Parasedimentitalea psychrophila: one gene and its partner. The protein of the gene in region 2 interacts with the protein of the main gene of each other region in a pairwise test. Links are inferred from orthologs where the notes say so. Each region holds a gene or a part of one and is shown on either strand. Other genes may lie near its edges. The genes, in order: gyrB and gyrA.

Region 1 (3,383 bases), 2.8 Mb from region 2 along the record:
GGCTGCAGATCCAGTGGATTGGTGCCATTGTTGTCGGCATCTATGTGGTCTGCGTCGCCTATATCTTGCTGATGAAGCGGGCCGAGGTTGCTGCCATCAAAGGATCACCAGAGGAAAATGAGCTCGATTTCAAAAAGATCGAATCTGTCCACTGATCCCAACGTGCCTGCTCCCGCTATTGTCAGCGGCGGGGGCAGCCATCCATATCTCGATCACAGCAGACCATAGCGGCGGTCACGGCGCATATCGCGGGGTCGCTGGCCCCTACGCTGGCTAGCCAACATATGAGGTCCAAACACCGGCCCCCGCTGCTGCGCCCGTAAATACCCCCTATCAAAACGCATTTCGCACCCGAAAACGGGTGCGAAAGATTTTGGAGCAATTGCGTCGATCTATGGTCGATGCGCAAAACGATGCGCACCCCTGCGCAGGTTTAGAAATCCAGGTTTTCCACGCTCAATGCGTTTTTCTGGATGAACTCGCGACGCGGCTCGACCACATCGCCCATCAGCTTGGTGAACAGATCGTCGGCTTCGATCAGATCATCCACCCGTACCTGCAACAGAACGCGGGCATCCGGGTCCAGAGTGGTTTCCCACAGCTGGTCGGGGTTCATTTCGCCCAAGCCCTTGTAGCGCTGCAGCGACAGGCCTTTTTCGCCCTCGTCGAGGATCGCCTTGAGCAGTCCCAATGGGCCATGGATGGCCTGATTGCGATCCCGGCGGACCAGGGTGGCTGAAGCGGAGTAGATCTCCTGCAGGCTTTTGGTGAAACTGCCCGCCTTGCGCGCCTCGCCCGAGCGCAGCATCGGTCCGTCCAGGGTGCGGACCTCTTCGACGCCGCGCAGAATGCGGGCCAGCCGGATGCCGTGGTCCTGGGTGATGCGACCATGCCAGCCTTTTTCGTATTCCAGCGCAATCTGGTCCAGCCGCGCCGCAACCCTGTCGGCCACACCCTGCAAATCAGCGTCCACAGCGCCGGGCACAAAGCCACCAGCCACCGCCGCCTGTTCCAGAATATGACGTGGGTAGTGGGTTGGGAAGGCGTCCAGCACCCGCTTCAGCTTGCGCGCCTCATCAACCACACGGGTCAGATCCTGAGCGGCAAGCTCCTCGCCGTTGCCCAGCCGCAATACGGCGCCTTCAACCCCCTGGTTAACCAGGTAGTCGTCCATTTCCGCCTGATCCTTGAGGTATCTCTCGGACTTACCGCGGCTGACCTTATACAGCGGCGGCTGCGCAATATAGAGAAAGCCACCCTCGATCAGCTCGGGCATCTGCCGGAAGAAGAAGGTCAGCAACAGGGTTCGGATATGGGCCCCGTCAACATCCGCATCGGTCATGATGACGATCTTGTGGTAGCGCAGCTTGTCGATGTTGAATTCGTCGCGACCAATGCCGGTGCCCAGTGCCATCACCAGGTTGCCAATCTCCTGGCTGCCCAGCATGCGGTCGAACCGGGCCCTCTCAACGTTCAGGATCTTACCTTTGAGCGGCAGGATCGCCTGTGTACGACGGTCCCGGCCAGTCTGCGCCGAGCCCCCGGCTGAGTCCCCTTCCACAATGAAGACTTCGGTTTTGGAGGGATCTTTCTCGGAACAATCCTTGAGCTTGCCTGCCAGGAAGTTCACATCCATCGCCGTCTTGCGCCGGGTCAATTCACGCGCCTTACGGGCCGCCTCACGGGCATGGGCCGCCTCGATGATCTTGCCGACGATCTGTTTGGCCTGCGCCGGGTTCTCTTCGAACCACTCGGCCAGCTTTTCGTTGACCATACCCTCGACCGCCGGGCGCACTTCCGAGCTGACCAGCTTGTCCTTGGTCTGAGAGGAGAATTTCGGATCTGGCACCTTGACCGACAACACACAGGTCAGGCCCTCGCGGGCGTCATCACCGGTAAAGCTGATCTTCTCACGCCGGGCGATGCCGGTGGCCTGAGCATAATTGTTGATGGTGCGGGTCAGCGCACCGCGGAACCCGGCCACATGTGAGCCGCCATCGCGCTGCGGGATGTTGTTGGTAAACGGCAGCACCGTCTCGTGGTAGCTGTCGTTCCACCACATGGCGATTTCCACCACGATATCGTCGCGTTCACCAATGATATAAATCGGCGTTTCCATCACTGGGGATTTGTGGCGGTCCAGATATTTGACGAATTCCTTGACCCCACCGTCATACAACAACGCGGTTTCCAGACGTTCAGCCGGGCGCTCGTCGATCAGCACAATTTTGACACCCGAATTCAGAAAAGCCAACTCGCGCAGGCGTTTTTCCAGAGTTTCAAAAACATAATCCAGATTGCTGAAAGTATCGGTCGAGGCCATGAACCGCACTTCGGTGCCGGTGCGGTCGCCACAGTCGCCCACCACTTTCAGATGCTCCGCTGTGTCACCGTGCTCAAACCGTGCGACATGTTCTTTGCCATTGCGCCAGATGCGCAGTTCCAGCCAGACGGACAGTGCGTTCACCACCGACACGCCAACCCCGTGCAGCCCCCCCGAGACCTTATACGAATTGCTGTCGAACTTACCGCCCGCGTGCAATTGGGTCATGATCACTTCGGCGGCGGACACACCTTCTTCTTTGTGGATATCAACCGGAATTCCGCGTCCGTTGTCGCTGACCGAAACCGATGAATCTGCGTGAATTTTCACCGTCACCGCATCGGCATGACCGGCCAGCGCCTCATCAATGCCGTTGTCGACAACCTCATAGACCATGTGGTGCAGACCGGAGCCATCGTCGGTGTCGCCAATATACATGCCCGGACGTTTTCGGACCGCCTCCAAGCCTCTGAGAACCTTAATAGAATCCGCGCCATATTCTGCGGGGGCTTGCTCGGTTCCGGACATTCGCGTCTTCCTTTTGATCTTTGCCAATTTATACGGAATCCGAGCCGGGTTGTCACGCAATTCGCCCGCTTTTTATGGACAGGATCAGGCTGCTTTTACCGCCAGCGCCCTGGCCTGTTTCAGCCGCCGCAGACCCGGCGAGGATTCCGCCCTCTGAGGCCGGAGAGGAATTCGAAAAACGGTCTGGCTTGAGGACACCGGAGCAATATTTACCGCCCCAGGCGCGGGCACCCCGCGTGATCGCCGCACTGCGCCTCGCAGGCTAAAACAGCGGGATCGCCAGACCGACACAGATCAGCAAGCCTGCCGAAATCAGATTGATTCGCCGCAGAGTCCCAGGCGAGGTGATGAAGCGGCGCAAATGGTGGATCGATGCCGCCAGCGCCAGATTTCCCAACAGTGGCACCAGGAACGACAGGGCAACAATGGCAGCCACATCACCCCGGGTAAGCTGTGACAGATCAAAAAATCCCGGCAGTAGCCCCATGTAGAACAGGATCGCCTTGGGATTGCCCAGGATCACCGCGACCCC
Region 2 (3,644 bases):
GGCCTGTTTGGCTATTTCCCAACCTACAGCCTGGGCAATGTCTATGCCGGCTGCCTGAACCAGACATTGCGCACATCAGTTCCGGATCTGGATCAGCAACTGGCCCTGGGCGACACCTCCGGTGCCACCGACTGGCTAAAGCAGAACCTTCAGCAATATGGCGGATTGCGCTCGCCTCGCGACACCATCACAGAGGCCGCTGGCATGGCGCCAACCCATGAACCGCTGCTTGATTATCTGGAAGCGAAGTTTGGTGAGATCTACGGCCTGTAAAAACTAAGATTTCATTCAAAGGGAACGGTTGCCAATTGGTCTGATGGCCCGACCCCAAAGCCCCATGAAAAAAGCGCCACCCAAACTTGGATGGCGCTTTTTTCATAGATTGGCTAAGGGCCCGGAGGCGGCAGAGGTTATTCCTCGGTGCCGCCCTCGTCTTCATCGTTGGACTGCTCTGCGATCCAGGCAACCGAGACCACCTCTTCGCCTTTGCCAGTGTTGAACACTTTGACGCCACCGGCGCTGCGCGAGCGGAACGAGATGCCGTCGACCGGAACCCGGATCGACTGGCCCTTTGATGTTGCCAGCATGATCTGGTTGTCCAGTTCCACCGGGAACGAGGCGACCAGTTCACCGCCGCGCATTGCCTTGTCCATCGCCGCGACCCCCATGCCGCCACGTCCGCGCACCGGGTAATCATGGCTGGAGGACAGTTTACCCGAGCCGCCAGTGGTGATGGTCAGGATCAGGTTCTCGGCAGCCGACATTTCCGCATAACGCTGTTGATCGATTGTCGCATTGGCATTGGCGTCTTCGTCAGCACCTTCGGCATCATCGGCCAGACCGGCCACCGCCCGGCGCATCTTCAAATAAGCGGTCCGCTCGTCTGATGTCGCCTCAAAGTGGCGGATCACCGACATCGACACCACACGGTTGTCGTCGGTCAGGCGGATGCCCCGCACACCAGTGGATTTGCGACCCTTGAACACCCGCACATCGGTGGTCGAGAATCGGATGGCTCGGCCGGCATTGGTCACCAGCATGACATCGTCGTGTTCGGAACAGATCCGCGCATTGACCATCTCAACCCCCTCGGGCAGGTCCATGGCGATCTTGCCGTTGCGTTTGACGTTGACGAAATCCGACAGCGCATTGCGCCGGACATCACCCGCAGTGGTGGCAAAGATGATCTGCAGCTTGGCCCAGTCGTCCTCGGGCACGTCTACCGGCATGATGGCCGCGATCGACACGCCGGGTGGGATCGGCAGGATATTGACCACCGCCTTACCCTTGGCGGTGCGGCCACCCTGCGGCAGCCGCCAGGTTTTCAGCTTGTAGACCATGCCATCGGTGGTGAAAAACAGCAGCTGGGTATGGGTATTGGCCACAAAGAGGGTGGTGATGACATCCTCTTCCTTGGTCTGCATGCCCGACACACCCTTGCCGCCGCGTTTCTGAGCGCGGAAATCAGCCAGCGGCGTGCGTTTGATGTAACCGCCTGAGGTCACGGTCACCACCATGTCCTCACGTTCGATCAGATCCTCGTCGTCCATGTCACCGGACCAATCGACTATCTGGGTGCGGCGCGGCACCGCGAATTGGTCGCGCACCTCGGTCAGTTCATCCGAGATGATGCCCATGATGCGTTCGCGTGAGCCGAGAATCTCAAGGTATTCCTTGATCTTGCCAGCCAGTTCCCTCAGCTCGTCGGTGACTTCCTTGACCCCGATCTGGGTCAGGCGCTGCAGGCGCAGTTCCAGAATGGCGCGGGCCTGGGCTTCGGACAGGTTGTAGGTGCCATCGTCGTTGGCGGTATGGGTCGGATCGTCGATCAGCGCGATATATTCCAAGATCGGCTGGGCCGGCCAACGCCGGGTCATTAGCTTTTCACGCGCCTCAGCAGCATCTGCCGATTGCCGAATGGTGGCGACAATCTCGTCAATATTGGTGACGGCGACGGCCAGACCGCACAGCATATGACTGCGTTCGCGGGCTTTGCGCAGCAGATAGGCAGTGCGTCGTGCCACCACATCTTCGCGGAAATCCAGGAACGAAGTCAGGAACCGACGCAGGGTCAGGGTTTCCGGCCGGCCACCGTTCAGCGCCAGCATGTTGCAGCCAAAATAGGTCTGCATGGGGGTGAACCGGAACAGTTGGTTCATCACCACCTCGGCGGTGGCATCCCGTTTCAGCTCAATCACCACGCGGACGCCGTTGCGATCAGATTCATCCTGAACGTGGGCCACGCCCTCGATTTTCTTGTCGCGCACCTGCTCGGCGATCTTTTCGATCATCGCCGCCTTGTTCACCTGATAGGGAATCTCGTCGACAATGATCGCATAGCGATCGCGGCGGATCTCCTCGACCCGGGTTTTGGAACGAATGATCACCGAGCCACGGCCTTCGAGATAGGCCTTGCGGGCGCCAGTCCGGCCCAGCATCACCCCACCGGTGGGGAAATCGGGGCCGGGAACATAGTCGATCAGCTGTTCGCTGGTCAGATCCGGATCCTCGATCAGCGCCAGGGTGGCGTTGATCACTTCGCCCAGATTATGCGGCGGAATATTGGTGGCCATGCCAACAGCAATACCACCGGCACCATTGACCAGCATGTTGGGGAAACGGGCGGGCAGAACCGTTGGTTCCCGGTCCTTGCCATCATAGTTGTCCTGAAAATCGACAGTATCTTTGTCGATGTCGCTCAGTAAATAGGCAGCCGGCTTGTCCATCCGCACTTCGGTATAGCGCATCGCCGCGGCGTTATCGCCGTCCATCGAGCCAAAGTTGCCCTGCCCATCCAGCAGCGGCAGCGACATCGAGAAGTCCTGCGCCATTCTAACCAGCGCATCATAGATCGCGCTATCGCCATGCGGGTGGTATTTACCCATCACATCGCCAACCGGGCGGGCCGATTTGCGGTAAGACTTGTCGTGGGTGTTGTGGGTCTCGTGCATCGCATAAAGAATGCGGCGATGCACCGGTTTTAGACCGTCCCGCAAGTCAGGAATGGCACGGCTGACGATGACAGACATCGCATAGTCGAGATAGGAGGTCCGCATCTCGGATTCGATAGAGACGGAAGGACCATCATAAATCGGCCGAGAAGGAGGAGTTTCATCCATATTTTCAGGAGTTTCCGGCGTATCGCTCACGTTTGCTGCCCGTTGTTATTGATGGGTCTATATCTTGTGGATGCACCCTATCAGAGAGGGCATATGGGGCGCAAGCAAGCAGAGTTTCTGACAGGCATTTCTCCACCAAAATGGCTGCAACGCGTTGGTTTTGGCCTAAAATTAACCATTTTCGGGCTACCTTTGTTGGACATATCCAAATACGGGAGGCAAAGATGGAGCCATCAGAGACCGAATTGATGCTAAAGGGCTATGGTCTGACCACTGCGGAATTCACCTATCACATGCCGGATTATATTCATGTGCTGAACACATATGTCTGGCAGGATTATGATCTGATGCCGGATCACCCCAAGCTGTTTGAATTTATCGAGTTCTGGCAGCGTGAAATCGAGGGACCGCTTCATTCGGTGCGGTTTTGTCACCGCAAATTGCTCAGTTCCGGGCAGTGGCGCAATGTGACGGGAATATTGACGCTGCACTAGCAGATGATTTGCCAATAATTACGGCTACCCC

Evidence for each region.
Region 1: the proteins of gyrA (region 2) and gyrB interact in binary tests that used the Escherichia coli proteins (3 or more experiments, as listed by UniProt). The link is inferred for Parasedimentitalea psychrophila from one-to-one orthologs.

The regions. Positions count from the first base shown.
Region 1 is NZ_CP127247.1:1,485,829-1,489,211, forward strand. What follows is about bases 143-3,203. They hold gyrB (DNA topoisomerase (ATP-hydrolyzing) subunit B), read right to left. Parts: upstream 2,852-3,203; coding sequence 434-2,851; downstream 143-433. Other genes in these bases: QPJ95_RS07125 (BCCT family transporter), read left to right, coding at 143-155; QPJ95_RS07135 (LysE family translocator), read right to left, coding at 3,114-3,203. In the rest of the region: more of QPJ95_RS07125, read left to right, coding at 1-142; more of QPJ95_RS07135, read right to left, coding at 3,204-3,383. UniProt on the Escherichia coli protein: DNA gyrase negatively supercoils closed circular double-stranded DNA in an ATP-dependent manner to maintain chromosomes in an underwound state.
Region 2 is NZ_CP127247.1:4,238,682-4,242,325, reverse strand. The notes cover bases 211-3,532. They hold gyrA (DNA gyrase subunit A), read right to left. Parts: upstream 3,150-3,532; coding sequence 411-3,149; downstream 211-410. Other genes in these bases: QPJ95_RS20500 (usg protein), read left to right, coding at 3,344-3,532; QPJ95_RS20510 (carboxypeptidase M32), read left to right, coding at 211-273. In the rest of the region: more of QPJ95_RS20510, read left to right, coding at 1-210; more of QPJ95_RS20500, read left to right, coding at 3,533-3,613. UniProt on the Escherichia coli protein: A type II topoisomerase that negatively supercoils closed circular double-stranded (ds) DNA in an ATP-dependent manner to maintain chromosomes in an underwound state.